4 regions of the Streptomyces sp. NPDC055962 genome follow, and region 2 is predicted to be linked to each of the others. Evidence: riboswitches for the same ligand, from Rfam matches in the RefSeq annotation. Region 2 holds a riboswitch; each other region holds the start of a gene.

Region 1 (7,481 bases), on a different contig from region 2:
CATGTGCATCGTCTCGTCACGGAACACCCAGTTGGTGCCCGTGGCGAGGCCGTGCAGCAGACCGCGCGAGCGGAACCAGTAGACGTAGGCGAACGCGCCGTAGAAGAACAGGCCCTCGATGCACGCGGCGAAGCAGATGAGGTTCAGCAGGAAGCGGCGGCGGTCGGCCTTCGTCTCCAGCCGCTCGATCTTCTCCACCGAGTCCATCCACCGGAAGCAGAACTGCGCCTTCTCGCGGATCGAGGGGATCTCCTCGACCGCGTCGAACGCCGCCGCCCGGTCGTCCGGGTCGGGCAGATAGGTGTCCAGCAGCGTCAGATAGAACTGGACGTGCACGGCCTCCTCGAAGAGCTGCCGAGACAGGTACAGCCGCGCCTCGGGGGAGTTGATGTGCTTGTACAGCGTCAGCACCAGGTTGTTGGAGACGATCGAGTCACCCGTCGCGAAGAACGCCACCAGCCGGCCGATCATGTGCTGCTCACCCGGCGACAGCTTCGCGAGGTCGGCGACGTCCGAGTGGAGGTCGACCTCCTCGACGGTCCAGGTGTTCTTGATCGCGTCCCGGTAGCGCTCGTAGAAGTCCGGGTAGCGCATGGGACGCAGGGTCAGCTCGAAGCCCGGGTCGAGCAGGTTCTTCTCGTTGTTCGTGGTGCTCATCACTGGCAGGCCTCGCAGGACTCGGGGTTTTCGAGGGAGCAGGCGATGGCGTCCGCGTCGGGGGCGGCGGCCTGCTGTACGGGGATGGGGGCGGAGGCGGCGGCCTTCCCGGACGCCGCGCGGGCGATCCGGGTCGCCGGGCGCGACCGCAGGTAGTACGTCGTCTTCAGCCCCTGCTTCCAGGCGTACGCGTACATGGAGGAGAGCTTGCCGATCGTCGGCGTCTCCAGGAACAGGTTGAGCGACTGGCTCTGGTCGAGGAACGGGGTACGGGCCGCCGCCATGTCGATCAGGCCGCGCTGCGGGATCTCCCACGCCGTGCGGTACAGAGCCCGCACGTCCTCGGGGATCCAGGCGAAGCCCTGCACGGACCCGCTCGCCTCGCGCAGCGCCTCGCGGGTGCGGGCGTCCCAGACGCCCAGCCGCTTCAGCTCGTCCACCAGGTAGGCGTTGACCTGGAGGAACTCGCCGCTGAGCGTCTCGCGCTTGAAGAGGTTGGAGACCTGCGGCTCGATGCACTCGTACACCCCGGCGATCGAGGCGATCGTCGCCGTCGGCGCGATGGCCAGCAGCAGGGAGTTGCGCATCCCGCTCTTCGCGACGCGGGCGCGCAGCGCGTCCCAGCGCTCCGGCCAGTGCAGTTCGGTGTCGTAGTGGTCGGGGTGCAGCACGCCGCGCGCGGCACGGGTCTCGGACCAGGCGGGCAGCGGGCCCGACCGCTCGGCCAGACCGCAGGAGGCCTCGTACGCGGCGAGCATGATCCGCTCGGAGATCTTCGTGGAGAGCGCGCGGGCCTCGGGGGAGTCGAAGGGCAGGCGCAGCTGGAAGAAGACGTCCTGGAGGCCCATCGCGCCCAGACCCACCGGGCGCCAGCGGGCGTTGGAGCGCCCGGCCTGCTCGGTCGGGTAGAAGTTGATGTCCACGACCCGGTCGAGGAAGGTCACCGCAGTGCGGACGGTGGCGTCCAGCCGCTCCCAGTCGATCGAACCGTCGGCGACGAACGCGCCGAGGTTGACCGAACCGAGGTTGCAGACGGCCGTCTCACCGTCGTCGGTGACCTCCAGGATCTCGGTGCAGAGGTTCGAGGAGTGCACGACGCGGCCCGGCTCCGCGGTCTGGTTCGCCGTGCGGTTGGAGGCGTCCTTGAACGTCATCCAGCCCTGCCCGGTCTGCGCGAGGGTGCGCATCATCCGGCCGTACAGCTCGCGGGCCGGCATCGTCTTGCGGGCCAGCCCCTTCGCCTCGGCGGCGCGGTACGCCGCGTCGAACGCGTCGCCCCACAGGTCCACCAGCTCCGGGGCGTCCGCGGGGGAGAACAGCGACCACTCCGTGTCCGCGTCCACGCGGCGCATGAACTCGTCCGGGATCCAGTGCGCGAGGTTGAGGTTGTGCGTACGCCGCTGGTCCTCTCCGGTGTTGTCGCGCAGCTCCAGGAACTCCTCGATGTCCGCGTGCCAGGTCTCCAGGTAGACAGCGGCGGCCCCCTTGCGCCGGCCCCCCTGGTTGACGGCGGCGACCGAGGCGTCCAGCGTCTTCAGGAACGGGACGATGCCGTTGGAGTGCCCGTTGGTCCCCCGGATGAGTGAACCCCGGGCGCGGATACGGGAGTACGAGAGGCCGATGCCGCCCGCGTGCTTCGAGAGGCGCGCCACCTGGTGGTACCGGTCGTAGATCGAGTCGAGCTCGTCCAGCGGCGAGTCCAGCAGGTAGCAGGAGGACATCTGCGGGTGCCGGGTGCCGGAGTTGAAGAGGGTGGGGGAGGACGGAAGGTAGTCGAGCCGGCTCATCAGTCCGTACAGCGCGGCGACTTCGCCCAGGGCGCGCTCGGAGGTGTCCTCGGCGAGACCGGCGGCCACGCGCAGCATGAAGTGCTGCGGCGTCTCGACGACCTCCCGTGTGATCGGGTGGCGCAGCAGGTACCGGCTGTGCAGCGTCCGCAGCCCGAAGTAGCCGAAGCGGTCGTCGGCGCCGTCGGTGAGGGCCTGGTCGACCAGGGCGTCGAGGGCGGCGGCGTGCAGCGTGACGAACTCGGCCGTCCGGTCCGCGATCAGGCCCTCGCGGTGTCCGACGGCGACCGACGCCGAGAAGGAGACGGCCCCCTGGCCGGCGGCCTCGTCCGCGATGGCCAGGGTGAGGAGCCGGGCCGCGAGCCGGGAGTAGGCCGGGTCCTCGGAGATCAGGCCGGCGGCGGCCTCGGTGGCCAGCGAGCGCAGCTCGGCCTCGTCCGACCGCGCGTTGCGGCCGCGCAGCGCGGCGGCGGCGACCCGTCCGGGGTCGGTGTCGGGCAGATCGGCGGTGAGACCGGTCAGGGTCCGCAGGAGTGCGGTCCCGGGCGCGTCGGTCGTGCGGCCTTCGAGTTCCGCGGCTGAAACCGGGTCTGCTGGCGCGATGGTCACTGGGGCTATCCCTCGCTCGGCTCAGGGCCTGCGGGAGCGGGGCAGCCGGACACGACGGCACCCGGGAAGGGGGGCACGGCGCACGGCGTCCACCGGCCCTCCGCGGGGCCCGGACGTCTCTGCGTCCGGTTCGGTCGAGCCGGACGCGCTGCCGACAGGTCTTCGGACTCCGCGATGCGCGAAAGCGCACCGATCACACCGTTGCGGGACAGTTCCGGATTCGCACCGGATTCCCCTGCGGCGACAGCGAGGTCGAGCATACATGTGGGGGCCGCTGGTTATGGCAGCCCCCAGATGTAGTGTCGTGCTGGGTCAGAAGGCCAGGCGGAACGTCAGGAGGGTGAAGCCCGGCACAGGGCTCCAGTCCCGCTCAGGCGTCCGTACGAAGCCCAGGCGGCGGTAGATGCGGTGGGCGGCCTCCATGGACGACTGGGTCGACAGGACGATCCCGGAGAGCCCCTCGGCGGCACGTGCGCGGTCGACACAGGCCTGCACGAGCGCCTCGCCTGCACCGCGGCCACGCGCCTTCGCGGAGACGGCCAGCATCCGGAACTCGGCTTCGTCCTCCCCGGCGATGTCCGCCCAGGGGCTTCCGGGCGCGACGTACGTGACCCCGCCCAGCACGCCGTCGTCGGCGTCCGCGGCGACCAGCACCAGGGCCTCGGCGGCCCGGCGCCCGACGGCGCGAAGCTGTTCCAGATAGGGGTCGTCGGCGTCGAAGTCCAGCAGCCCGTCGTCGAGGTACGCCTGGGCGGTCATCTCACCCAGGGCCTCGTGCTCCTCGGTGCGGACCGGTCTGATCGAGACATCCATGGGAGCCAGTCTGCACCGGCCCGCGGGCCGGGCGCACGGCCTTTCCGAGGCGGCGCCGACATGCTCCGGCCCACGCGCGCGGACGTCCCGGCGGGGAGACCCCGCCGGGACGGACGACGCGAGGCCTACGCTCGTTGCAGCGGTTCCTCGTCCCCGGGGGCGCCCACCGTGGCCGGCGGGAGTTCGGCCTTGACGCCCGGGTCGCCGACGTCGGCCGTGTAGTCGGACGGAGAGGTCTCGTCCACACCGGCCGGGGCCTTCAGCGCGTTCAGGACGAAGGTCAGCACGACCACGACGACGATGTTCAGCACGATCGCGGTGAGACCGATGTAGCCGATCTCGCCGATGCCCGGGATCTCCTTCGAGGACCCGCCGAAGTGCTTCTGGGTCGGGCTGGCGACGCCGTACGCGGCCACCGTGCCGTAGATCATGCCGACCGCCCAGCCGGCGATGAGGGCCCAGCGGTGGAACCACCGGGTGAACAGGCCGCCCACCAGGGCCGGCATCGTCTGGAGGATCCAGATGCCGCCCAGCAGCTGGAAGTTGATCGCCACCGTCTTGTCCATGGTGAGGACGAAGGCGAGCGCACCGACCTTCACCAGCAGCGAGACCAGCTTGGAGACCTTGGTCTCCTGCGCCGGGGTCGCGTCGGGCTTGATGAAGTCCTTGTAGATGTTGCGGGTGAAGAGGTTCGCCGCGGCGATCGACATGATCGCGGCGGGCACCAGGGCGCCGATGCCGATCGCGGCGAAGGCCACGCCCGCGAACCAGTCGGGGAACATGTTCTCGAACAGCTGCGGGATCGCGAGCTGGCCGTTGTCCACCTTGATGCCGGCGGCGATCGCCATGAAGCCGAGCAGGGCGAGCAGGCCCAGCATCAGCGAGTACAGCGGCAGGATCGTGGTGTTGCGCCGGATCACCTCACGGCTGCGGCTGGAGAGCGTCGCCGTGATCGAGTGGGGGTACATGAAGAGCGCCAGCGCCGAGCCGAGCGCCAGCGTGGCGTAACCCCACTGGCCCATGTCCCCGGGGACGAGTGCTCCGCGCGGCTTGCCCGTCGCCTCGTTGGTCTGGGCGAACGCCTCGCCCGCCTTCGCGAAGATGTCGTCGAAGCCGCCGAGCTTGATCGGGATGTAGATGATGGCCACCGCGATGACCAGGTAGATCAGGCCGTCCTTGACGAACGCGATGAGCGCGGGTGCGCGCAGCCCCGAGGAGTACGTGTACGCGGCGAGGACGGCGAACGCGATCAGCAGCGGCAGGTCCTTGACGAACCAGTGCGTGTTCTCGCCGCCGCCGACGCCCATGACGTCCAGCACGGCCTGGATGCCGACGAGCTGGAGCGCGATGTACGGCATGGTGGCGAGGATGCCCGTGAGGGCGACCGCCAGCGAGAGCCCCTTCGAGCCGAACCGGCCCCGGACGAAGTCCGAGGTGGTGACGTAGCCGTGCTTGTGCGAGACCGACCACAGGCGCGGCAGGAAGGTGAAGATCAGCGGGTACACGAGGATCGTGTAGGGGACGGCGAAGAAGCCGGCCGCGCCCGCCGCGTAGATCGCCGCGGGCACCGCGACGAAGGTGTACGCCGTGTAGAGGTCGCCGCCGAGCAGGAACCAGGTGACCCAGGTGCCGAACGACCTCCCGCCCAGCCCCCATTCGTCGAGGCTCGCCTCGTTCTCGGCCTTGCGCCAGCGCGCCGCCATGAATCCGATGACCGTCACGGCCAGGAAGAAGAAGATGAACACGGCGAGTGCCACGCCGTTCACGCCGTCCTTCATGCGGACGCACCCCCCTTGCGGGCGCGCTGGTCACGCTGCCACAGCTTGTACGCGATCATGGTCAGCGCGGTCGAGACGAGCACCCAGAGCATCTGGTACCAGTAGAAGAACGGGATGCCGATGAAGGTCGGTTCGACCTTCGCGTACGAGCTCACCCAGAGCATCGCCACGAACGGGGCGATCAGGCAGAGCGCGATGACCACCCTGGCGGGTGTCACCGCCGGTGCTGCCGGTGGGTTCGCATCGGTTTCTTCTGGCATGTGGCGACTCCGTCCCCTCGCTGATCACCTGGTGTAATGCGCAGGAAATCTAGGCGAGAGGTCCGCCCACCGTCACCCCCCGTCCGCATTGCGGTCCTGCAACGGTCCGGTGTCGCCCGAAATGACTGATCCCCCTGTCCGCACAGGGGGATCGGCCGCGCCGGAGGTCCGGGACGTCTAGTCGGTCGGACGCTTCAGACGGGCCACGAACTTGTACCGGTCGCCCCGGTACACCGAGCGCACCCATTCCACCGGTTCGCCGTGTCCGTCGATCGAGTGCCGGGACAGCATGAGCATCGGGAGACCGACGTCCGTGCCGAGCAGTCCCGCCTCGCGCGGGGTCGCGAGCGAGGTCTCGATGGTCTCCTCGGCCTCGGCGAGCCGCACGTCGTACACCTCGGCCAGGGCGGTGTAGAGGGAGGTGTACTTCACCAGCGAACGGCGCAGCGCGGGGAAGCGCTTGGCCGACAGGTGCGTCGTCTCGATGGCCATCGGCTCGCCGCTGGCGAGCCTGAGCCGCTCGATGCGCAGCACCCGCCCGCCGGCCGTGATGTCCAGCAGCCCGGCGAGGGTGTCGTCCGCCGTGACGTAGCCGATGTCCAGCAGCTGGGAAGTGGGTTCCAGACCCTGGGCGCGCATGTCCTCGGTGTACGAGGTGAGTTGCAGGGCCTGGGAGACCTTCGGCTTGGCGACGAAGGTGCCCTTGCCCTGGATGCGTTCCAGCCGGCCCTCGACCACCAGTTCCTGGAGGGCCTGGCGCACCGTGGTGCGCGAGGTGTCGAACTCCGCGGCCAGGGTCCGCTCGGGCGGCACAGGGGTGCCGGGCGGCATGGTGTCCGTCATGTCGAGGAGGTGGCGCTTGAGCCGGTAGTACTTCGGGACGCGTGCCGTACGCGCACCCGTACCCGTACCCGTCTCGCTCGTACTGCTGCCCCCGTCGGCACCCATGGCCCGCCTTCCCGACTGCTGCGTTGCTGCCGTCACCGGCTCCTCCGTCTGTCGCGGCTCACATGGTGGCACGGTCCGGTCACGGCTCGTCGCCCTCCCTCAGGTGTCGGTCCGATAACGGACGCGAGTGCACTTCTTATACACCCTTGACACCCCTAAAGGTCTAGGCCAAGCTCCCGGTACTGGTCTAAACCATTAAAGACCAGGTCCCAGCCCCACAGGTAGCGCCGGCGTACGTCTTCGCGGTGGGCGGGGGGTTGCTGGTATCCCTGAGGAGGGTGTGGCATGAAGCGCAAGCTCATTGCGGCAGTAGGCGTCGCAGCGATGATGACCGGAATCGCGGCGTGTGGTGGGGACAGTAATGACAACGCCTCGAAGGACCCGAAGGACCGTACCGAGAGCCTGACGGTCTGGCTCATGGTCGACGCGCAGAGCACCTGGCCGGAACTGGTCAAGGACGTCAACGCGCAGTTCAAGAAGAAGTACCCCAAGGTGAAGGTCGACGTCCAGTACCAGCAGTGGGCGGACAAGGCCAAGAAGCTCGACACGGCCCTCGGCGGCGACAAGTTCCCGGACGTCGTCGAGCTCGGCAACACCGAGACGATGCAGTACATCCTCAACGGTGCGCT
Region 2 (7,481 bases):
ACGTCGACGACGACACCGGCAAGCCCGACTGGATCACGGTCAAGACCGGCATGTTCGGCATGAAGGAGAGCTTCGTACCGCTTGCCGGGGCCCGCCGTGTGGGCTCCGACCTGCACGTCTCGCATCCGAAGGACAGCGTCAAGGACGCTCCCCGGGTGGACGCGGACGCGCACCTCTCCGTATCGGAGGAGGAGGAGCTCTACCGCCACTACGGGCTGACCAGGAAGGGAGCCGCCCGCGGCGGTGCGGGCGGCGACGCGCGCACGACGTCGGGCACGGGGACGGCCGCCATGGGTGCCGCGGGTGCGGCCGGGGCCGCGGGAACGGCCCGTACCGCCTCGGGCGGCCAGGCGAAGGCCACCACCGGGACCACGGCCGGCATGGGCACCACCGGTGCGGGCGCAGGGACCGGCAGGCACCGCGACATGGACACCTCCTCCACCTCGCGTCCGCTCGCGGGAGCCGGAGCCGAGCGGTCCGCCACGGGCGCCGGGGGCCGGGAGGAGATGATCCGGTCCGAGGAGCAGCTCCAGGTCGGGACGGAGGAGTACGAGAGCGGAAAGGCACGCCTGCACAAGTACGTGGTGACCGAGAACGTCACCCGGACGGTGCCCGTGTCCCACGAGGAGGTGCGCGTGGTGCGCGAGCCTCTGCAGCCGGGCGAGAAGGGAGCGGGCACCAAGGGGCGCGGCGAGCTCGGCGAACAGGACGTCGAGGTCACCCTGCACGCCGAACGAGCCACCGTCCGCAAGGAGGCGGTCCCCGTGGAGCGGGTCCGTCTGGAGACCAGCAAGGTCACCGAGCAGAAGGAAATCTCCGCCGAGCTCCGCAAGGAGAAGATCGACTACGCGGACGGCAAGGAGATGGGCAGCGACAAGGACATGGGCGGCGAGTTCGGCCAGGGACGTCGTCGCTGACCCCTCCCACAGCGGCGAGAGGCCGCACGACAGTGGCGAGGGGCGGACCCGCACGTGCACGGGCCCGCCCCTTCGTCACGGCTCGGCTTCTGTGTACGGGTGACTCCGCACGGGCTCCCCGCACGGGTACAACGCCGGGAGTCAGCCCGGCAGGAACCGTACCGACGGCCGTCCTTCCGGCCCGTCCGGCGTGACCACCGCGCGTACCCGGTAGACGTCCGCCACGAGTTCCTCGGTGATCACCTCCGAGGGCGTGCCGGCGGCCACCACACGGCCGTCCTTCATGACCGTCACCCGGTCGCAGAACATCGCGGCCAGATTCAGGTCGTGCAGCGCGACCACCGCGGTCACGGGCAGTGCGGCGATCAGGGACAGCAGTTCCAACTGGTGCTGGATGTCCAGGTGGTTCGTCGGTTCGTCGAGCAGCAGTTCACGGGGCTGCTGAGCGAGGGCGCGGGCGATCTGGACCCGCTGGCGCTCGCCTCCGGACAGGGTGTGCCAGGACTGCATGGCGCGGTCCTGGAGTCCGGTGCGTGCCAGCGCCTCGCGCACGGCTGCCTCGTCCCCGGGACCCGGCGCGGACCAGGCGCGCCGGTGCGGGATGCGGCCGAGGCGTACGACGTCCAGCACGCTCAGGTCGACCTGGGTGACGGCGTGCTGGTCGACGACGGCCACACGGCGGGCCACGGCGCGCCGGCCGGTCTCGGCGAGGGTCCGGCCGTCGAGGGTGACGACCCCCGAGGCGGGGGCGAGCACGCCCGCCATCACCCGCAGCAGTGTGGTCTTGCCGGAGCCGTTCGGCCCCAGCAGACCGACCGTCGTGCCGGGGGGCGGGGCGATGCTCACCCCGTCCAGGACGATCCTCCCGCCGGCCTCCCGGCTGACCCGCGCGGCCCGCAGCCCGTCGGGGAAGGTGTCCGTTCCGTGCCCTGCCGTCGTCATGCGCTCCTCCGGGTGCGGTGGAGGACGAGGACGAAGGCGGGCACCCCGATGAGGGAGGTGACCACGCCGACCGGCACCTCCTGCGGGTCGAGGACGGTCCTGGCCAGGGTGTCGACCCAGACCAGGAAGATCGCTCCGGCGAGCGCGGTCACCGGCAGCAGCCTCCGGTGCCCGGAACCGGTCAGCGCCCGGGCGGCGTGCGGCAGGACGAGCCCGACGAACCCGATGGCGCCGGCCGAGCTGACGAGAGCGGCGGTCAGCAGCGCGGTCGTGCACAGCAGCACGAGCCGGGTGCGGGCGACGTGCACCCCGAGGGCGGCCGCGGCGTCCTGACCGAAGGCGAAGGCGTCGAGGGTACGGGCGTGCCCGAGGCAGATCCCCAGGGTCACCACCAGCACGGCCGCGCACGTCCACACCTCGCTCCAGCCGACCCCGCTCAGCGAGCCGAGCAGCCAGAAGAGCACGCCCCGGGTCTGTTCGGCGTCGGCGGCGGTCATCACGACGAAGGAGGTGAGCGCGGAGAACAACTGCATGGCCGCGACCCCGGAGAGGACGACCCGGTCGGTGGACCCGCCGAGCGTGTGGCTGAGCAGCAGGACGAGACCGAACGAGCACAGCGCCCCCGCGAAGGCGCCGGCCGAGACCGACACCGCTCCCCCGCCGACCCCGAGGACGACGACCACGACCGCCCCCGTCGACGCTCCCGAGGAGACGCCGAGGACGAAGGGATCGGCGAGCGGGTTCCGCAGCAGCGACTGCATCACGGTGCCGCAGACCGCGAGCCCGGCACCGCACACCGCGGCGAGCAGGGTGCGGGGCATGCGCAGGTTCCAGATGATGCCGTCCCGGATCGGGGTCAGCCGCGCATCACCGAGGCCGAGGTGCGAGGCCACCGCCGACCACACGTCCGGGACGGAGATGCGGGCGGGGCCGATGGTGACGGCGACCGCGACGGACAGGAGCAGAAGGGCTCCTCCGGCGCTCCACAGGAGGCCGTCGCGCAGGACGCGCGCCCCGGCGGCCGGCCGTGCGGCGGAGGGCACCTGGACGCGTGTGTCCGGAGCGTGCCCGGTCTTCGTCACTTCGCGAGCCCGAACGAGCGCAGCCCGGCCGCGACACGCTCCACGCCCTCCACCGTGCGGATGGTCGGGTTCATCGCCTGACCGCTGAGCAGCACGTACCTCTTGTGCCGTACGGCGTCCAGGTTCTTCGTGGCGGGGTCGGACTCCAGGAACTCGATCTTCTTCCGGGCGTTCTCGGCCGTCTGCGACCTGCGGGTCAGATCGCCGATGACCAGGACGTCGGGGTTGCGGTCGGCGACCGTCTCCCAGTTGATCTGGGGCCATTCCTCGTGCGTGTCGTCGAAGACGTTCTTCGCGCCGAGCTCCTCGGTGATGATGCCGGGGGCGCCGCAGCAGCCCGCGAGGTAGGGGGCCTCGGCGTTGGCGAACCAGTAGAGGAGGGTGGCATCGGAGGCGTCGATGTCCGCGGTCGCCCTGTCGATGCGGCCCCGGAGGCTCGTGACCAGCTCCTCGCCCCTCTCCGGGACGCCGAACACCGCGGCCAGGTCGCGCACTTCGTCGTAGACGGGGTCCATCGTCAGCGGCTCGGCGCGGGAACCGTCACCGCTGCCCGTGTTGTCCTTGCCCACGCAGTCGGAGGGGGCGAGGTAGGTCGGCACGCCCAGGTCCTCGAACTGGTCGCGGGACGCCACTCCGCCCTTGCCGAGGGTCGATTCGAACGAGGCACTGACGAAGTCGGGTTCCTGGGCGAGGACCTTCTCGGAGGACGGCTGGTTCCCTGCGATGCGGGGAACGGTGGCCTCGTCCTTCTCCAGCCCCTTCATCACCGGGTCCGTCCAGGTCGCGGTGGCGGCGAGCCGGTCGGCGAGGCCCAGGGAGAGCAGGATCTCGGTCGATCCCTGGTTCAGGGAGACGGCGTGGTGCGGAGCGGCGTGGACGGTGACCGTACGGCCGCAGTTCTCCAGGGTCACGGGGTAGCCGTCGGCGGACCCCTCCCGCGCCGCGCCGTCGGATGTGCTCCCGCCTCCGCCGCAGGCGGTCAGGAGGACAAGTCCCGTGATGAGCAGGGCGGTTCGGCGTGCGGTGCTGGCTATGGGCGGCACAAGGTCCCTCTGCGGTTCTGGGCTCATGCGCGAAGCCCGTGACGGAGTTCCGCTCCCGGTACGGAAGCGGGTGCCAGCAGGTCTTCGGACTCGGGTTCGTCCGGACGGAGCGCCTTCCCGGTCCACCCGAGGGGTGATCCAGTGGCCGTGGCCCCGCCCGTCCCCCTCACCGCTGCGCGTCAGCTCCGGATTCGCACCGGATTCCCTGACTCCCCATGGAGTGTGACTGGCGTCTGCAAGCTATCACGCGGTGCGGCGACGGCTTCGAGGGCCGTCGCCGCCTCCGTTCCCGGCCGGGCTCGGCGGGTCAGCGCTTGGGGTGAACCGATTCGCCGCGGTCCGTCCGCGGTTTCCCGCACCGGCGGGCGAGCACGGACGTCGTGCCCCAGTAGGCCAGCAGGACCGCGCGCAGTCCAAGGGCCTCCAGGCGCTCGCCCACCCGGCTGCACACGGCCCGCTCCCCGCGTTCGGCACTCATCGGGCCTCCGCCGGGGAGGAGATCCAGGGGCCCTCCGGATCGTCGTAGGCGTCCGCGTAACCGGGCCCGGCGATCGGCCAGTCGGCGAGCAGCGCCTCGGGCAGGGCGAAGGAGTCGGCGAGTTCGCGCGCGTGCGCGGCGACGGCCGCGATCAGCTCCTCCCCGGTCTCCGCCAGCGCGTCGACCTGATCGCCGCTCAGGAGTCCCGCGGCCAGCAGATCGCCGCTGTTGCGGGCCACCCACTCGGTGGCGAACAGCCGCTCAAGCTCGCCCAGCCGGTCCCTGGCGGCTCCCTCGGGGAGCGCGGCGCGGGCCTCGGCGTACGCCTCGGCCGCCTGCCGGTACGCGAAGGCCTCGACCCCGCGCAGGGCGGGTCCCGAGGCCGCGTTCCAGCGGCCGAGCGCGTCGGCTTCGGGCGCGCGCACGACGCGCTCGCGGGCCCGCGCGAACCAGATCTCCTGGACGGAGGCGAGGAGCTTGCGCAGGAACAGCGGGTCGGACAGGTCCCCGGGGTTCGGTGGCCGGTCCGGGCCGCCGCCGGAGGGGTGCGCGGCGAACAGCATGTCGGCCGCCGCCTTCGCGTACAGGGCGATGTTGTCGCCCTCCGCGGTGATGGCGCCCTCGACGCCGGTGACGAGTTCGGTCATGCCGTTGTTCTCCAGCAGCGCCTGTGCGCCGCAGCGTTCGCGGCTCTCGACGATCACCTCGCGGGCCCGCCAGGTGATCCACGCCTTGGCCACGTCGACGAGCCGCCCCGCCTCCGCCCCGCCGTCCTCGTCCGTGCGCGTCTCCCACCGCTCCTGCGCCCTGCGGTACAGCAGGGTCATGGCGAAGACCGTGGCCATCGCCGAGGCGAGCGGCCCGTGGTGGGTCCGGTGGGCGTCGACCGGCACGGGCGGGGCCCCCCGGGTACCGGAGATCAGCCGGTGGCCGCCGTAGCGCACGGCGACGGCGAGGGTCGCGCGGGCGGATCCCGCGGCGCAGGCGCTCATGGAGATCCGGCCGGGGGTCACCCGCCCGATGGAGGCGAGGAATCGCCGCCTCCTGTCCCCGGGCCCGGTGCGGAACTCCCCCTGGTCGCCGCCCTCCTCGCCGGATCCCAGCAGGGCGTCCCGCGTCACGAACAGCCGGTCGAACGAGGTCAGGCAGTGGTCCACGGGACTGCCCATCCGGGCGGGGAGCAGTCGCACCCGGATGCCGGGGAGCGCCCGCGCGTCATCGGTCAGCGGCACCAGGAAGAGGCGCACACCGTGGTCACGGCCGTCGGCGACGAGGCGTGCGGCGACCAGTCCGGACTTGGCCCCGCCGGCCGGACTGGTGTTCGGCATGAACTTCTGTGCGCCCGCGTTCGGGGTGTGCAGGACGAAGCCGTCCCGTTCGCGGTCGTACGTCGCGGTGGTCTCCATGGCCGCCGCGTTGTTTCCGTGCGCCACCTCCGTACAGAGGAAGGTGCCGATGCGCCGCATCGTCAGGTAGTCGGACAGGTCGCGCCGGCCGGCGCGGTCGTGGTCGAGGAGGCTGCCGAGGAAGAGGTTGTAGTGGATGCCCGCCACGGTCGTCAGGGCGGGGTCCACCGGGCCGAGCCAGGCGTGGAGGGCGGCCAGGGCCCGGGGGTCGGAGGCCAGGCGGGCGCCGCTGTCGAGGGACCGGTTGAGGATCCTCAACCGGTCGTAGGCGAGTTCCAGACGCTCTTCGGACGTTCCGCCGGCGGGGCGGCGGAACGGTTCTGTGCTGATCAGCCGCTGCCAGAACCCGTGTTCCCGGCGGAATTCCGGACCGAGGAGGACGCCGGTCAGCAGGTCCGTGGTGGAGGGTGGGGCGGTGTCGGTAAGGGTCACGGTCATAACGAAATCAACGACCGCGGTACGCGGGAGGACACCCCTGGACGCGCTACGGCTCGGGTACCGGCGTGCTGGTCAGGGCCGCTGCCAGCTCCTCCCGGCAGGGAGGCAGCGCGCCGGCCCTCGCGACGGTCACGGCGGCCGACGCCACGGCGTGGCGCAGCACGTCGGCCACGACGGCGGGGTCCGGGGAGCGCAGCCCCGGGCGGCCCTTCGCCCCGAGCAGTCCGTGCGCGGCCAGCGCGTGGAGCGTCCCGGACATGAAGGCGTCGCCCGCGCCCACCGTGTCCGCGACGCCGACGGGCGGCGCGCCGATGCCCACCGTCCCGCCCGGCAGGAAGGCCTGCGCGCCCCGGGGCCCCCGGGTGAGCAGCACGATGGCCGGCCCGGAACGCAGCCACCGCCGGGCGGCCTGTTCGGGCTCCTCCCCCGGGTACAGCCACCGCAGGTCCTCGTCGCTGGCCTTGACGACGTCGCTCAGCGCGACGCAGCTCTCCGCCCGGCGCACGGCGCGGCCGTGGTCCCCCATCAGCGCGGGCCGCACATTGGGGTCGTAGCTGACCGTGGCGTCGGCCCGGAGCCGGCGCACGAGACCGAGGACGGTGTCCGCGCCGGGCTCCAGGGCGGTGGCGACGGACCCGGTGTGCACGTGCAGGGGCGGCTGCGCCGGCAGCTCGACGGGACCCAGCGTCCAGGTGATCTCGAAGGTGTACGCGGCGCTGCCGGCGACGTCGAGATCGACGGTGGCCGCCGGGGTGGGCGCCCCGCTCCCGTCCGTCAGGACCCGCACCCCCGCCGAGGCCAGATGGTCCCCGATCAGCCGTCCGTGGGAGTCCGGGCCGAGCTGGGTGACCAGCGTGGTGTCCCGTCCGAGCCTGGCCAGGCCGTAGGCGACGTTCGCCGGGCTGCCGCCGGGGTGGGTCCGGTCGGGGGCGTCCGGCAGCCGGACGACGTCGGCGACGCATTCGCCGATGACCAGCAGGGCGGGACTGTCGGGCATGGGGCGGGTCTCCTGGAGGACGCGGACGGGACGCCCGGTGCGGCAGGGCCGCCGCGCACGGGTGCCGCCGATTCTGCCCGTGCGCGGTGAACGGCGGAGACCCGGGGCTCAGGCTTCCTCGCCGTAGCGCTTCTCGAACTTGGCCACCTGGCCCTCGGTGTCGACCACCCTCGCCTTA
Region 3 (7,481 bases), on a different contig from region 2:
ACGGCACCTCGCGCAGGCACACGCCGACCACCCGGACCATCGGCCCGAGTGGCGTCCCTAGGCCGGGCCAGTCATGTGGCTTCCGGATCCGTCGTCTCGCAGATCCGGAAGCAGACCGGACATCCCCTCGTTCCCTCGCCACGACCCTTCGAGCGCCGTCGGACCGATGGGTGGGCCCCGAGCAGGTCGCGGGGCGGAGGACGGAGGAAGAACAGACAGGCAGGGTTTTGGTCTATACCAACTGTCGTCGTCCCCGTATCCTCATCCGTGGCCAGTAGCACCATCCCCCACTCAGGTTGCGCGCTGGCGCGGGCGACACCCACCTGACCCTGTTCCGAACAGACGGGTGACGTCCCCCTTCGCCGCCTCCAGGAGGTCACGGTGAAAGTTCGCACCAGAAGTTCGGCGATCATCGGCGCCATCGCCCTCGTCGCTTCCCTCGCACTGACCACGGCGTCCGCCGACGAGCCCGCCGCCCCACGCCAGTCGGCGAAGGTCGCGCTCAAGAAGGTGGCCACGGCCCAGAATCCGACCGCCGGGACCGCAGGCCCCGGGGGCACGGTCTGGATAGCCGAACGCGCAGGCAAGGTACGGGTCCTCAAAGGCAGCACACTCGGAAAGCCCGTCCTCGACATCTCCGCAGAGACGACCACCGACGGCGAACGCGGCCTCCTGGGCGTCGCTTTCGACAAGAAGTTCGCGCACTTCTACATCTCGTTCACGGACCTCGAAGGCACCAGTACCGTCGACGAGTTCGCGGTGCGGGGCGGCAAGATCCAGCCGAATTCCCGGCGCACCGTTCTCACTCAGACTCAGCCCTACTCGAACCACAACGGCGGTGACATCAAGTTCGGCCCCGACGGCTACCTCTACATCGCCCTCGGCGACGGCGGCTCCGGTGGCGATCCGGACGGAAACGGGCAGAATCTCGACACGCTGCTCGGCAAGTTGTTGAGGATCGACCCGCGCGGCGGCACACCGTACGCGATCCCGTCGGACAACCCCTTCGTCGGAACGCCGAACGCCAGGGGTGAGATCTGGGCGTACGGGCTGCGCAACCCGTGGCGGTTCTCCTTCGACTCCGGCACGGGTGACCTGCTGATCGGCGACGTCGGCCAGAGCGACTGGGAGGAGATCGACTGGGCCCCGGCGGACAGTGAGGGTGGTGAGAACTACGGATGGTCCCAGATGGAGGGCACTCATCCGTTCCGGGGTGGCACGGAGCCCGCGAACCATGTGCGTCCGATCCACGAATACGACCGCACCGGACTGGGCTGCTCGGTGGTCGGCGGGTACGTCTACCGGGGGAAGGCCATTCCTGGCCTCCGGGGTCAGTACGTGTTCAGCGACTACTGCGACGGCACCGTCCGTGCACTGCAGATGGAGAACGGCGAGGTGACCGGCGTGAGCGACCTCGGGGTCAACGGCGGCGAGACCGTCTCGTTCGTGCAGGGCTGCGACGGCGAACTGTACGTCCTCGGCATAGCCGGCGGCATCTCCCGCATCGCCCCGGCCTGACGGCAGGTGGAGGGCGGAAACGTTCTCTGACGGATGCCGTGCGCCCGAGCGGGCCGGAGCGCGTGTCCGCGGTCTCCGGCCCGCCCGAGGGGCGCACCCGGGCAGACCCGTCCCCAGAGGTCACCCTCCGGTGGAGTGATCAGTAGGCGGCGTCCACGAGGGTGCGTCCGGCGGAAGGCAGGAGCGGAGCGAAGCCGTTGGCGTAGGCGGATTCGACACGGCCGCGTTCAGTCGCGTTCGGAACGGCGTTCCTGCATGCGGTGCCGGCGCTCGACCCCGACATCAGCTGGGTGCAGGGACCGGGCTTGGTGTCGGGCAGGCCCAAGCTGTGTCCGATCTCGTGGGCGGCGATGCGGGTCTTGTCGTAGCCGTCGGACACCGCCTGGCTGCCGAGCTCCACACGCACCTGTCCGCCTGGGCGCACCGGACCGAGCGTCGCCTGCGGCCAGCCGGTGGTGGCGACGATCTGGATCTCGGCGCGGGCGCCAGGTGCGGCTTCGACCAGCTTGACGTTGGCGACGTTCTGGTTCCACGAGGCGACTCCGGCGGCGATCGCCGCCTCCCAGCCGACTGCGCGGCTGTCGTCGTAGCGGAGTGTCACCACCGCTGCGGCGCTCCTCGTCCCGTCCGTCTCCGGTGCGGGTGCGGCGTGCGCTGCCGTTGCTGTGGCCATGGCGATCGCGGCGGCGGTGCCGGCTGCCCTCGACCATAAGGAATGCGGCATTGCTGTCCCTTCACTCGTGGGGGAACTCGGTTCCGAAGGGGATCCGAGAGTGGGGATGACCTGCATCGGCCGGCCGGCCGGTGCAGGTTCTTCCTGGGCGTCAGGACTATGCCCCTCCACCCGGACATGTCATGCCTCCGTCATCACAAAAGGGCCGGAAAACTACAGGCCCACAGATGGACGGTGGCCAGGCGGACGAGCCGGCGCCCGGGCACCGCCGCTCGTCGCCTCCGCGCCGCCGACGGCCGCGCGCGCGTCCCCGGCCGACGTTCCGGACGGCGCCCCCACCTCACCGGAGCTCCGGAATCGCGCCTGGTGAGCAGCGCGCAGCACGGACCGACCCAGGGTGGACCATCCTTTAGGATTCACGTCGGATGTGGTGCCTGTGGCTCGCTTTCCTGCGCCACGGCCGCAGAGCGGTCGCGCCGGTCAGGACATCGGACCGTTCCGGAACCGTGGTCCGGACGGGCCGCGTGGCGCTGATCATGAAGACCTCGGGAATCACGTGCGTCCCAGTGGCGTGAGGTGCCCACCTGCCCACAGACAGAAGACGCCCAGGGAGAAACGAGGTATGTCCGTGATCTGCGTCGGAGGCATGATCGGGATCGGCAAGACCAGCGTGGCCGAACTGCTGGCCAAAGAGCTCGGCAGCAAGGTCTTCTACGAGAGCGTGGAAGACAACCCGATCCTTCCGCTCTTCTACACCGCGAGCCCCGAGGAGATCCAGGCCAAGCGCTACCCCTTCCTCCTCCAGCTGTACTTCCTCAGGACCCGGTTCGCGTCGATCAAGGAGGCGTACAAGCAGGACGACAACGTCCTCGACCGGTCCATCTACGAGGACTGGTACTTCGCCAAGGTCAACCACGATCTGGGCCGGATCAGCTCGCTCGAACTGCAGGTGTACGAGGGACTGCTGGACGAGATGATGCGAGAGATCGACGGCCTGCCCTACCGCAAGGCTCCTGACCTCATGGTCTACCTCAAGGCGGACTTCGAAACGGTCCTGCACCGCATCGGGCTGCGGGGACGTGACTTCGAGCAGGACGACAGCCTGGTCGAGTACTACCGGACGCTGTGGTCGGGATACGACGCGTGGGTGCACCAGCACTACTCGGCCAGCGAGGTCCTCGTCATCGACATGACCGAGACCGACGTGGTGAACGACCCCGAGGACGCGGCCCGTGTGGCACAGGAGGTCAAGGACGCCTTGGCCGCGGTCGCCGGCCGGACCGGCCGCTGAGCCTCCTGCGCGGTGCCGAGTTCGCACTGCCGCCCGGGGCGGCCGGTGAACGCATCGGTCGGCGTCGCCACACTCCTGACCGCTGGCGGTGGCCCGGCACCCCTGACCGTCCCTCCCGTTCCGGCGCGCTGAACACCCGGTCCACCAGCAGAGCCTTGTTGCACATATATTGCAAGAGCAATATGCATGCAGAAGGAGGCCGTGGTGGGTGCACCGGTGGTGCTGGGGATCGAGTCGTCGTGCGATGAGACCGGCGCGGGCATCGTGCGGGACGGAAGGCTGCTGGCCCACGTGGTGGCGTCGAGCATGGAGGAGCACGCGCGTTTCGGCGGCGTGGTGCCCGAGATCGCCTCGCGCGCCCACCTCCAGGCGTTCACACCGGTCGTGCGGCAGGCTCTGGCCGAGGCAGGGATGCGGCTCGGACAGATCGACGCGGTGGCCGTCACCACCGGCCCCGGCCTGTCCGGTGCCCTCCAGGTCGGCCTCGCCGGAGCGAAATCCCTCGCCTATGCGGCAGGCGTCCCGCTGTACGGCGTGCATCACCTCGCAGGGCATGTCGCGGCCGACACGCTGGAACACGGCCCGCTGCCCCGGCCGTGCGTCGTGCTGATCGTCTCCGGCGGCCACACCTCGCTGCTCCTGGTCCGGGACCTGGTGCGCGAGCCGATCCCGCACCTGGGCGACACACTCGACGACGCCGCCGGTGAATGCTTCGACAAGGTCGCCCGCATCCTCGGCCTGCCCTACCCCGGGGGGCCCGCCATCGACCATGCCGCGAGGACGGGCGACCCGGAGGCCGTGGTCTTCCCCCGCCCCCTGAGCAAGGCCGGCGACGACCCGTACGCGTTCTCCTTCTCCGGACTCAAGACGGCCGCCGCCCGCTGGGTGGAGCAGCACCGCCTGCGCGGCGAGGAACCGTCGATCGCCGACGGTGCGGCCGCCCTGCAGGAAGCCGTCGCCGACGTCCTCACCCGCAAGGCCGTCCGTGCCTGCCGCGACCACGCCGTGAAGACCCTGGTCGTCGTCGGCGGCGTGGCCGCGAACTCCCGCTTCCGCGCGCTGGCCGGACAACGGTGCGCTGCGGCCGGCATCGAGCTGCGCGTGCCGCGCATGACGCTCTGCACCGACAACGGCGCCATGATCGCCGCGGTGGGCGACCTGCTGGTCCGCTCCGGCGCCGAACCGGCCCCGCTCGACGTGTCGGTCGACCCGTCCGCACCACTGGAGTTCGCCGCGCTGACACCGACGGCGGGCCCTACGGTCCGGGCCGCCTGATGATTCCCGTGGTCCGGCCCATGGTGTCTGCGCACTGACCATCGATCGGTTCGGCGGCCGAGGCGGCAACGGAGATCTTCGCCGCGCCCGGAGGTGCCCGTGGCGACGCCGCTCGCCACGACCGTGGTTCTCTCCGCCGAACGGGCGGGGTCCGTCGTGAACACCCTGCTCGACACGGCCGTTCCTTCCCTCGCCCTGTCGCTCCACGACGAGTCCGAGGAGCCTCTGTACGCCCCGCCACCGCTGCTCACGCGCATGGTCGGGGCAGGTCTGCCCGGCCGGAAACCGGGCGCGGGCACGTACGAGCGGGGCTGAGACCCGCGCTGCCGTGGAGGGGTGGTGAGCGGAACGGTTCTGTCCCCGCTCCTCACCCCACGGTGCGGTCGGACCAGCAGCCCGGCCGTCCCGGATCGTGGGCGGGGGTGTACGCATTCCGTCCGCCCCGTAGGGTGTCGGGTGCAGCTGGTTCGCCCCCGTCCGCCAGACGGGATGCGTCGTAAGAGGGAACCCGGTGGGAATCCGGGACTGCCCCGCAGCGGTGAGTGGGAACGAACGCCGTCATACGCACTGGCCCCGGGAGGGTCTGGGAAGCGACGGCCACTAGGAGGACGCCTCTTCGGAGACGCCCGTGCCCGCGAGTCCGAAGACCTGCCCGTTGCCCGCACGCGACCGGTCGCGTGCGGAGATCCCGGTGACCTCGTGGGCGGGTCGGCGCACATATCGAGCGGCACGCACGGTGCATTCCCGGCGTGACCCGTCCGATCGGTCGTCCCTTCGCGTCCACGTCCCGTCCCCGGGATGTCCAGGACACATCTCGCGAAGGAGAGTTCCGTGACAGCGAAGCCCGCAGCCGCGGCAGCACGAGCCACCGTGTACGGCTACCCCCGCCAGGGTCCCGACCGTGAACTGAAGAAGGCCGTCGAGGGCTACTGGAAGGGCCGCGTCAGCGCCGACGCCCTCAGGGAGACCGCGGCCGGTCTGCGCCGTTCGAACTGGAGGCAGCTGGCCGAGGCCGGCATCCACGAGGTGCCGTCCGGCGACTTCTCGTTCTACGACCATGTCCTGGACACCAGTGTCATGGTCGGCGCCGTCCCCGAACGGCACCGCGCGGCCGTCCGCGCCGACGCACTCGACGGCTACTTCGCGATGGCCCGGGGCAACCAGGACATCGCCCCCCTCGAGATGACGAAGTGGTTCGACACGAACTACCACTACCTGGTCCCCGAACTCGCCCCGGAGACCGTCTTCTGCGCCGACTCCGCGAAGCAGGTGGCCGAGTTCCGGGAGGCCCTCGCCCTCGGTCACACCCCCCGCCCGGTACTCGTCGGCCCCGTCACCTACCTGCTGCTCGCCAAGCCCGCCCCCGGCGTCGACGTCGAGTTCGAACCGCTGACCCTGCTGGACCGGCTCCTTCCCGTCTACGCCGAGGTCCTCGCCGACCTCCGCGCGGCGGGCGCCGCGTGGGTGCAGCTCGACGAGCCCGCACTCGTCCAGGACCGCACCCCTGCCGAGCTCGACGCCGTCGCCCGCGCCTACCGTGAGCTCGGCGGCCTCACCGACCGGCCGCGCCTGCTGGTCGCCTCGTACTTCGACCGCCTCGGCGACGCCCTGCCGGTCCTGGCCAAGTCCCCGGTCGAGGGCCTCGCCCTCGACTTCACCGAGTCGGCCGCCGGAAACGTCGAGGACCTGGCCGCCGCCGGTGGCCTCCCCGGCAAGCGCCTGGTGGCGGGCGTCGTCAACGGCCGCAACATCTGGATCAACGACTACGAGAAGTCCCTCGCCACACTGGGCACCCTGCTCGGACTCGCCGACCAGGTCGACGTCGCCGCCTCCTGCTCCCTGCTGCACGTGCCTCTCGACACGGAGCCGGAAAGCGACATCGATCCCGAGATCCTCCGCTGGCTCGCCTTCGCCCGGCAGAAGACGAAGGAAGTCGTCACTCTCGCCGCGGGGCTCACCGCGGGCACCGACGCCATCGCCCAGCAGATCGCCGCCAATCGGGCCGACCTCGCTTCCCGGGCCGACTCCCCGGTCACCTACGACCCGGTGGTACAGGCCAGGGCCGACGCCGTCACCGACGCGGAAGGCCGCCGGTCCCAGCCCTATCCGGAGCGGGCCGCATCCCAGCGCGCCCACCTCGCCCTGCCGTTGCTGCCGACGACCACAATCGGTTCGTTCCCGCAGACCGGTGAGCTGCGGGCGGCCCGTGCCGACCTGCGCGCCGGGAGGATCGACACCATCAGGTACGACCAGCGGATCGAAGCGGAGATCGCCGAAGTGATCTCCTTCCAGGAGAAGGCCGGCCTCGACGTCCTCGTGCACGGCGAGCCCGAACGCAACGACATGGTCCAGTACTTCGCCGAGCAGCTCACCGGCTACCTGGCCACGCGACACGGATGGGTCCAGTCCTACGGCACCCGCTACGTCCGCCCGCCGGTCCTCGCCGGCGACATCTCCCGCCCGGATCCGATGACGGTGCGCTGGACCTCCTACGCCCAGTCACTGACCGGACGACCCGTCAAGGGCATGCTCACCGGACCGGTCACCATGCTCGCCTGGTCCTTCGTCCGCGACGACCAGCCCCTCGGTGACACCGCCCGCCAGGTCGCCCTCGCTCTGCGCGACGAGGTGAACGACCTGGAGGCCGCGGGGACTTCGGTCATCCAGGTCGACGAACCGGCCCTGCGTGAGACCCTGCCCCTGCGCACCGCCGACCACGCCGCC
Region 4 (7,481 bases), on a different contig from region 2:
CTATGTGTTCGGCGACGCGTTCGGCGGAATCGCCCAGGCCGAACCGTACCTGGGGTCTCCGGTGATCCTGAACCAGTCACGATTCGACGCCTCAGGCCAGACCCCGATCTCGTTCTCCTGGGCGCTGCCCACCGCCGGTGCCGCCCGCCAGTGCTTCGACTACGCGCACTGGGCGGACAACGGGCACGGCTTCGAGATCTCCCGCATCCCCAACGACTGCATCGAATTCGGCGGGCGCACCTACATCCAGTACACATCGGTGGCCCTGTGGGAGAACATTCCGGCCGGATACGACGGCTCGCTGATGTCGGGCGTCGCGTACTCGGACGACCACGGCGTGACCTGGCAGGACTACCCGTACCACTGGGCGGGTGACACGCAGGGGTCGAACCAGTCCATGTACGGGATGTGGTCGTTCGCGGGAATCGACCCCGACGGCTGGCTCTACATCTTCTCCAAGCGCTGGAACGGCACACATGTGAACACCGCCGACGGCGGCGCGATCCAGCTGTTCCGCATCCGGCCGGACCAGTTCCGCGCGGGCAATTTCGGTGCCCAGGAGAACTGGGCCTTCCTGGAAGGCCGCTGGCAGTGGACGACGGCGGCGGCACCGTCGATCATGCTGTCCGGGAACAGGATCGGGGAGTTCTCCGTCAAGAGGATCGGCAGCACGTACTGCATGAGCTACTTCGACGTGGACGACTACGCGATCTGCACGCGCACGGCGCCGCGACCGGACGCCGTCTGGACCGCTCCCAAGCCCCAGATCGTCGGTGACGGCCTCCCTCCGCACCACTGGGGGAAGCCCCAACTCCCCTTCCTCTACGGTGGATACATCCACCCGGGCAGTGCGAGCGCGACGTCCCTGACCTTGATCGCCTCGCAGTGGCAGTCGGCGAACCACGGGAAGACGCCCTACCGCGTCCTCCAGTACGACGGCATCCGCCCCTGAGGTTCCCGGTCACCGGCAGGCGTCATCGCGTACCGGCGCGGTGATGCCCGCCGTGGCCGACGTCCACGGCGGTCGCAGCGACTCTCCCCGAACACCCCGACGCGTCGTGTGACCACATCAGGGCGGTCCCGCGCCCGGGCCGCCGGCGACGACCCGCACGGGCCCGGGAGGTCACGGCCTCACCAGGCCGCCCACCCACCAGTCGTGCGGCGTGCCGTCGTTGGCGATGCTGCGACGGTGCAGTGTCCCTTCGACGGTGAAGCCGAGCTTCTCGGCGACGGCACGCGAGCCGGTGTTCCCGGCCATGGCCCACCACTCGATGCGGTGGACGTCGAGGGTCGCCCAGCCCCAGTCGCACAGGGCCCGAGCGGCCTCCACCGAGTACCCGCGTCCGCGTTGTCCGGCAGCCGCCCAGTAACCGAGCTCCCAGACGCCGCGACTGACGAGGGCCAGGCAGTACGAGCCGACCAGCGCGCCGGTGTCCTTGCGGAACGCGCCGAGGGTGTAGTCCCTGTCCGCGGCCCACTGGGCGGGCAGCTTCTCGCCGACGAGCTTCTCCGCGTCCGCGCGCCCGAACGGCACCGGCACCGGAGTGTAGAACTGGATGTCCTCGTCCTGGCAGGCTTCGTGCACGGCATCCACGTCGACAGGTGTGAAGGCCCTCAGCACCAGACGGTCGGTCTCAAGAGTCACTGGATCCATCGCGGCAGTATGGCCACCATCAACAGGCGGCGACCAGTGAATATCCCGTCCGCTCACCACCCGTCACGACACTCCGGTCCGGTCAGCAGCCGTCCCCGGCACCCTGGGACGAGGTGACGCGGGGCCGGCACCGTCCCCGTCCGCCGGCCTTCCTCCGACGATCCGGTCGGCCGTCGCCGGCTGACGGCCGACCGAGCGGAGCGGGTCCTTCCCGGGCTCACCTGGAGGAGGCGGCGAAAGTGATGTCGCGGTGGCCGAGGGACACCGTCCACGACCGGTTCGCCGCCTCCGGGGCCCGGCATTCCCCGAAGCGGGCATCACCCGGGCAGGAACGTCACCTGGGGCGCCCCCGTGCGCGGATGGACCGAGATCTCGCTGGTCACCTGGTACACATCGGCCAGCAGTCGGGGTGTGAGGACCTCGGACGGCGGGCCGCAGGCCACGATCTCGCCCTCGTGCAGGACGTGGAGGCGGTCGCAGTAGTAGGCGGCGAGGTTCAGGTCGTGCAGGGCGAGGAGGACGGTCGCCGGCAGGCGGCGCAGTATGCCGAGCACGTGCAACTGATGCCGGATGTCCAGGTGGTTGGTGGGCTCGTCGAGCACGAGGAGAGCGGGCTGCTGGGCGAGGGCCCGGGCGATGAGGACGCGTTGGCGTTCACCGCCGGAGAGCCGGTCGAAGGGGCGTTCGGCGAGGTGGGTGACATCCACCGCGGAGAGGGCGTCGTCGACGAGGGCGGTGTCCTCCGCCGTGTCGCCGTCGAGCAGCCGCTTGTGGGGGGTACGCCCCATGGCGACGACGTCGCGGACGGCGAGGTCGAAGTCGGCCGCCGAGTCCTGGACCACCGCGGCGACGGTGCGGGCCAGCAGGCGTACGGGCATGGCCCAGGCATCGGTGCCGTCGACGCGGACCGTGCCCGCGGCGGGACGCAGGACCCGGTACACGGCGCGCAGGAGGCTGGACTTGCCGCTGCCGTTGGGGCCGACCAGACCGATCACCTGGCCGTCCGACGCGGTGAGGGAGATGTCGCGCACCAGGTGGCGGGCGCCTGCGGTGAGGGTCAGATTCTCGACGGACAGGTCGGCGGCGGGGTTCATACGGCTCCTCCGCCGGTCGCGCGCCGGGCGTCCCTGCGCATCAGCCACAGGAAGAACGGCCCGCCGCAGAGCGCGGTGAGCACACCGACCGGAATCTCCAGGGGGGCGGCGACCGTGCGGGCCGCGATGTCGGCCCAGATCAGGAACACCGCGCCGGCGAGGGCGGCCGCAGGCAGTACCCGGCGGTGGTCGCCGCCCACGAACAGACGCACCGTGTGAGGCAGTATCAGACCGACGAAGCCGATCGGTCCGGCCGCCGCGACCAGCACTCCGGTGACCAGGGAGAGCAGTACGAACATCCGGGCCCTGAAGCGGGCCACGTCCAGGCCCATGGTGGTCGCGGCCTCCTCACCGGCCAGCAGCAGGTTGAGGTTGCGTGACTGGACCAGGAGGACGCCGATGCCTGCCGACACGGCCAGGACCGGGAGCAGGAGCGTGTCCCGGTCGACGCCGCCCAGGCCGCCGAGGGTCCAGGCGAGTACGGCCCGGGCCTCGTTGCCCCGGTCCGTGGTGAGCAGCAGCAGGTCCAGGACGGCGGTGAGCACCGCCGCGATCGCCACGCCGGACAGCACCAGCCGCGTGGAGGTGATGCGTCCTCCGGCGCGGGCGGTGACGTAGACGAGGACCAGTGCGCCGAGTGCGCCGGCGAAGGCGGCACCGGAGAGGGAGAGCGGTCCCAGGAAGCCCATGCCGAAGACGATGACCGTGACGGCGCCGAGGGACGCCCCGGAGGAGACCCCGAGCAGGTAGGGCTCCGCGAGCGGGTTGCGGATCAGTGCCTGCATCGCGGTGCCGACCACGGCGAGCCCGGCACCGGTCACCGCCCCCAGCAGGACACGGGGTGCCCGGACGTCGAGCACGATGGTCTCCCGCGCTCCCGACCAGCCGGCTTCCGTCCAGTCGGCTCCGAGCGCGTGCGTCACGATGCCCCAGACCTGGCCGGGTGGCACGTGGACCGAGCCGATGGCCAGCCCCGCGGTCGCGGACGCCACGAGCAGCGCGGCCAGCACGCCCAGTCCGCACGCGAAGGGCGCGCGGCGGCCCGGCGCGGGTCCGGACCTCTTTCCGGCGGACACGGGCCGACCGGCGGGTGCCCCGGTGGCGGCGGGCGTCACCGGAAGCTCTCCGGGTGCAGCCCCCGGGCCAGGTCGTCCACCGCGTACGCGGAGCGGATGCCGACCAGCGTCGCGGTCAGGGGCAGGACGACGAACCGCTTGTTCCTCACCGCGGGGACGTCGGCGAGGGCGTCCTGGGCGAGCAGGAACTTCTTCTTCTGCTCGACGCTTCCGGAGCCGGCGTAGTCGTAGACGGCGATGACCTCGGGGCGGCGTTCCACCACCTGCTCCCAGGAGACGTCACCGAAGACGTCGTCCAGATCGGCGAAGACGTTCCTTCCGCCGGCCAGCCGGATCAGGTCGGTGCCCAGCCCCTTCCCGCCCGCCGTGAACGCGCTCTTGTCTCCGCTGTCGTAGACGAAGACCGGCACATCCGGCCGGTCCTCGACGGCGGACTTCGCCTGGCCGACGCGGTCCTCCAGGTCGGAGACCAGTTTCTCGGCACGGCCGGAGACGCCGAAGATCTTGCCGATGGTGCGGACCTCGGCGTAGGTGTCCTCGACCGTCACCCGCTTCCTTCCGCAGTACTCGCGGTTGAGCTGCGTGTCGATCCCGGCGTCGGCGAACGCTTCCCGGGAGCGGCCTTCCTTCTCGGCGAAGGCACTGCCGTAGCCGCCGTAGACGAGGTCGGGTTCGGAATCGAGGATCTTCTCGAAGGACGGCTCGCGCCGGGCGAGTTCGGGTATCGCCTCGAAGTCCTTCCTCAACTCGGGCAGGACGGCCGAGTCGGGGAAGGCGGTGCCCACCATGCGGTCCTTCAGACCGAGGGCGAGCATCAGTTCGGCAGGATGCTGATGGATCGTGACCACCCGGGACGGCGGCCTCTCGTAGGTCGTCCTGACCCCGCAGTTGTCGATGGTGACCGGAAAGCCCTCCGGTGACGACGCCGTATCCGCGGGCTTCGCGGCGCTGCCGCCGGACGAGCCGCAGCCAGCGGTCAGCAGGGCGGCCGACAGGGCAAGGGCCGCGGCCGCGCCCCGCAGGGCCGGGTGCCGGCGGGCCGGGAAGGAACCCGCGCGGGCAGGGGTGGGCAAGGGATACACGTAGAGCCTCCTGGGGAGTCCGCGCTCCTCGGAACGGGCCCGCGACAGGCCAGTCTCCTGACTTCCGGCGGGTTCCTCTTCTGCACACGGCGTACGGATGAGGACGGACCGCAGGTCACAGTGGCGGGACCGTGCCGGACTCACACCGGCTTCCTGATTCCCATCGCGGCGATGACCTGGCGATATTACGTTTCTTCGCGTCGCGGGCATAGTGCCCCCCTGCTGTCACCACAGCGAAAGGGTGGAAGTATGACCGGAGCAACAGGCGACTGCGGTCCGAGGAAGCCGGTGAGAATCCGGCGCGGTCCCGCCACTGTGATCGGCGAGCGAGCCCCGCACACGACCACTGCCCCCACGGGTGGGAAGGCGCGGCGCGAGCTTCGACCCGAGAGCCAGGAGACTCACGCGGTCGCCTCCTCGACGGACCACCGGGGCGGGTCTCCCCGGAAGAGAGGAACGATCCCGCATGCCTGCCCGCACCCTCCCGACCGGCCGCGAACCTGTTCCCTGCCGGATCGTCCTGTGCCGTGACTGCTGCTGCGGCACCCCGAAGGTGACCGGCGTGGACCACGCCGCCCGGACCGAGCGGCTGAGTGCCCGGGCGCCGGTCCGGTTCTGCGCCTGTCCGGACCTCTGCGAGCAGGCCGACGTCATCGTCGTGCAGCCCTCCGCCGAGGGCCCTGCGGTCGGCGCACGACCCGTCTCGCCGAGACTGGTCAACGATCCGGACGCCACCGAAAACATCGCCGCATGGGCCACGGCCGGCGGGCCAGGAGTCCTACCCCAGCCGGATGTTCCCGACCTCTGCACCCTCACACCGCCACGCCGGCACACGACCCCCCGGCCTTGACGACGGCAGCCCGGACCGAGAGGCAGGACCCGTGGACGACGCCCGCGCACCAGCCGCATCCGTCACCGCCGCGCTGCACGACGTGGCGGGGATCGGAGGCTTCTTCGCCCTCAGGATCGGTGGCGAGGACGACGGCTGGCATCCGCTCGCCCGCTCCTACGCGGAGGGCTTCAGCGACCTCGCCGAGGCCGTCGCCCGCCGCCACCACACCCCCGAAGCACGCATCGACGTCTCCGTCGCCCAGCTCGGACACGCCGCCCGCCTCTGGTCCCCGGCCCTGGCCTGCGTCGTACTCCACGGGATGGTCCCCGATCTGGAGGGGCTCCAGCGCGCCGACGACGGACCGGCCCTCAGGGTGCCCCGCCCCGCCGGCTGGTATGCCGACCGGCTCGGCGACGGTGCACCCCGTGCTCTCTACCAGCAGGTGACACGCCATCTGTCGGCACTGTCCGACGGACTGCGCGTCAAGGTCGCCCCGCGCCTGCTGGACGGCAACTCGGCGTCGGCCCTCGCCGGGGCGGCCCACGCCCTGCTTGCGGCACGCCCCGATGTACGCCGACCGCTCACCGCCCTGACGGCCACGCTCCTGGACACCGGACGACTGGCGGGCACGGGCGTGCTCACCGGACCCGAACTCGCCTTCCGCCGCCGGAGCTGCTGCCTCTACTACCGCGCGCCGCGCGGCTCGATGTGCGGAGACTGCGGACTGGCCGGGCGCCCGCGTGCATGAGCCGTGCGCGGCGCCGTCCCGAAGGGCAGGACCCAGGGCGACCGCCGGCGCGCCATGCTGCCCCGTCCCGGCCCTGCTGGCCGGCGCGATCGCCCTGCCGGCCCTGTCCGCACCAGCATGGAGGTTCGCAGCGAAGCCGGGCCCCGTCGAAGCCTTCGTTCCCGCGCTGATCTTCGCGATCCTCCTCGGGCCGTCCATGGACCACGAGGTGTTCCCCCTCTCCCGTTCTTCGGAGCCTTCGTCCTCAGCGACGACCGCATGCTCCAGCAGTTCGGGCTCCGCCCGGCCGTCGCCGTCCTGCTGGACGGCGTGGTCGTCCATCGGACAACGGGACTGCCTTCGCCCCGCACCACGGCGTGCGTTCCCCCGTACCGCACGCGGCGGCACCGGTCGGGGACGCGCCTGCCAGACTGCGTTCCATGACCATGCAGCCACGCCGGATCCTCGTCATCGGCATCGGATCGGGGGACCCCGACCATCTGACTCTGGGCGCGGTGAAGGCGCTGCGCCGCGCCGACGTCTTCTTCATCGTCGGAAAGGGGAACCACACGTCGTCGCTCACGGATCTGCGCCACCGCATGCTGGACGAGCACGCGCAGGCGCCGTACCGCGTGGTGGAGGTGGAGGACCCGAGCCGGGACCGGAGCCCGCTGGAGCGGGGCGACTACACCCGGGCCGTCCACGACTGGCGTACCCGTCGTGCGGACATCTTCGAGGACCTGATGCGCGACGAGATGACGGCCGAGCAGACCGGAGCCTTCCTCGTGTGGGGCGACCCGACGCTGTACGACAGCACGCTCGGGATCCTGGCCGACATCGAGGCCCGTGGGTCCTTCTCACCGGACGTCGAGGTCGTCCCCGGGATCAGCAGCGTCTCGTCGCTTGCCGCCCGGCACCGCATCCCGCTCAACCAGGTGGGCCGACCGGTCCACATCACACCGGCCCGCCGGATCTTCGACGTGGGACAGAACGACGACGGGGACATCGTCGTGATG

The links. A riboswitch is a leader RNA that binds a small molecule or an ion and turns the genes downstream of it on or off. The one in region 2 is predicted to bind cobalamin.
Positions count from the first base shown of each region.
Region 1: linked by a shared signal. The riboswitch ahead of ACFC51_RS02545 (ribonucleoside-diphosphate reductase subunit alpha) and the one ahead of ACFC51_RS18725 (ABC transporter substrate-binding protein) in region 2 are both predicted to bind cobalamin.
Region 3: linked by a shared signal. The riboswitch ahead of metE (5-methyltetrahydropteroyltriglutamate--homocysteine S-methyltransferase) and the one ahead of ACFC51_RS18725 (ABC transporter substrate-binding protein) in region 2 are both predicted to bind cobalamin.
Region 4: linked by a shared signal. The riboswitch ahead of ACFC51_RS28400 (ABC transporter substrate-binding protein) and the one ahead of ACFC51_RS18725 (ABC transporter substrate-binding protein) in region 2 are both predicted to bind cobalamin.

Region 1 covers NZ_JBHJYN010000001.1:570,567-578,047, reverse strand. Annotated here, with positions in the region: gene ACFC51_RS02550 (ribonucleotide-diphosphate reductase subunit beta) at 1-657, opposite strand, end outside; gene ACFC51_RS02545 (ribonucleoside-diphosphate reductase subunit alpha) at 657-3,053, opposite strand; cobalamin riboswitch at 3,189-3,325, opposite strand; gene ACFC51_RS02540 (GNAT family N-acetyltransferase) at 3,366-3,866, opposite strand; gene mctP (monocarboxylate uptake permease MctP) at 3,992-5,644, opposite strand; gene ACFC51_RS02530 (DUF3311 domain-containing protein) at 5,641-5,904, opposite strand; gene ACFC51_RS02525 (GntR family transcriptional regulator) at 6,082-6,852, opposite strand; gene ACFC51_RS02520 (sugar ABC transporter substrate-binding protein) at 7,138-7,481, shown strand, end outside.
Region 2 covers NZ_JBHJYN010000006.1:27,115-34,595, reverse strand. Annotated here, with positions in the region: gene ACFC51_RS18740 (PRC and DUF2382 domain-containing protein) at 1-917, shown strand, start outside; gene ACFC51_RS18735 (ABC transporter ATP-binding protein) at 1,059-1,859, opposite strand; gene ACFC51_RS18730 (FecCD family ABC transporter permease) at 1,856-2,941, opposite strand; gene ACFC51_RS18725 (ABC transporter substrate-binding protein) at 2,938-4,011, opposite strand; cobalamin riboswitch at 4,042-4,230, opposite strand; gene ACFC51_RS18720 (hypothetical protein) at 4,292-4,462, opposite strand; gene ACFC51_RS18715 (acyl-CoA dehydrogenase) at 4,459-6,306, opposite strand; gene ACFC51_RS18710 (carbohydrate kinase) at 6,353-7,303, opposite strand; gene ACFC51_RS18705 (type B 50S ribosomal protein L31) at 7,412-7,481, opposite strand, start outside.
Region 3 covers NZ_JBHJYN010000012.1:98,630-106,110, forward strand. Annotated here, with positions in the region: gene ACFC51_RS28345 (DUF6221 family protein) at 1-61, shown strand, start outside; gene ACFC51_RS28350 (PQQ-dependent sugar dehydrogenase) at 382-1,518, shown strand; gene ACFC51_RS28355 (snapalysin family zinc-dependent metalloprotease) at 1,658-2,242, opposite strand; gene ACFC51_RS28360 (deoxynucleoside kinase) at 2,814-3,482, shown strand; gene tsaD (tRNA (adenosine(37)-N6)-threonylcarbamoyltransferase complex transferase subunit TsaD) at 3,669-4,757, shown strand; partial or broken gene ACFC51_RS28370 (3-hydroxyacyl-CoA dehydrogenase family protein) at 4,926-5,072, shown strand; cobalamin riboswitch at 5,204-5,428, shown strand; gene metE (5-methyltetrahydropteroyltriglutamate--homocysteine S-methyltransferase) at 5,589-7,481, shown strand, end outside.
Region 4 covers NZ_JBHJYN010000012.1:107,138-114,618, reverse strand. Annotated here, with positions in the region: gene ACFC51_RS28420 (DUF4185 domain-containing protein) at 1-952, shown strand, start outside; gene ACFC51_RS28415 (GNAT family N-acetyltransferase) at 1,124-1,654, opposite strand; gene ACFC51_RS28410 (ABC transporter ATP-binding protein) at 1,972-2,748, opposite strand; gene ACFC51_RS28405 (FecCD family ABC transporter permease) at 2,745-3,863, opposite strand; gene ACFC51_RS28400 (ABC transporter substrate-binding protein) at 3,860-4,897, opposite strand; cobalamin riboswitch at 4,936-5,101, opposite strand; cobalamin riboswitch at 5,185-5,309, shown strand; gene ACFC51_RS28395 ((2Fe-2S) ferredoxin domain-containing protein) at 5,373-5,756, shown strand; gene ACFC51_RS28390 ((2Fe-2S)-binding protein) at 5,788-6,486, shown strand; partial or broken gene ACFC51_RS28385 (hypothetical protein) at 6,611-6,804, shown strand; gene cobF (precorrin-6A synthase (deacetylating)) at 6,906-7,481, shown strand, end outside.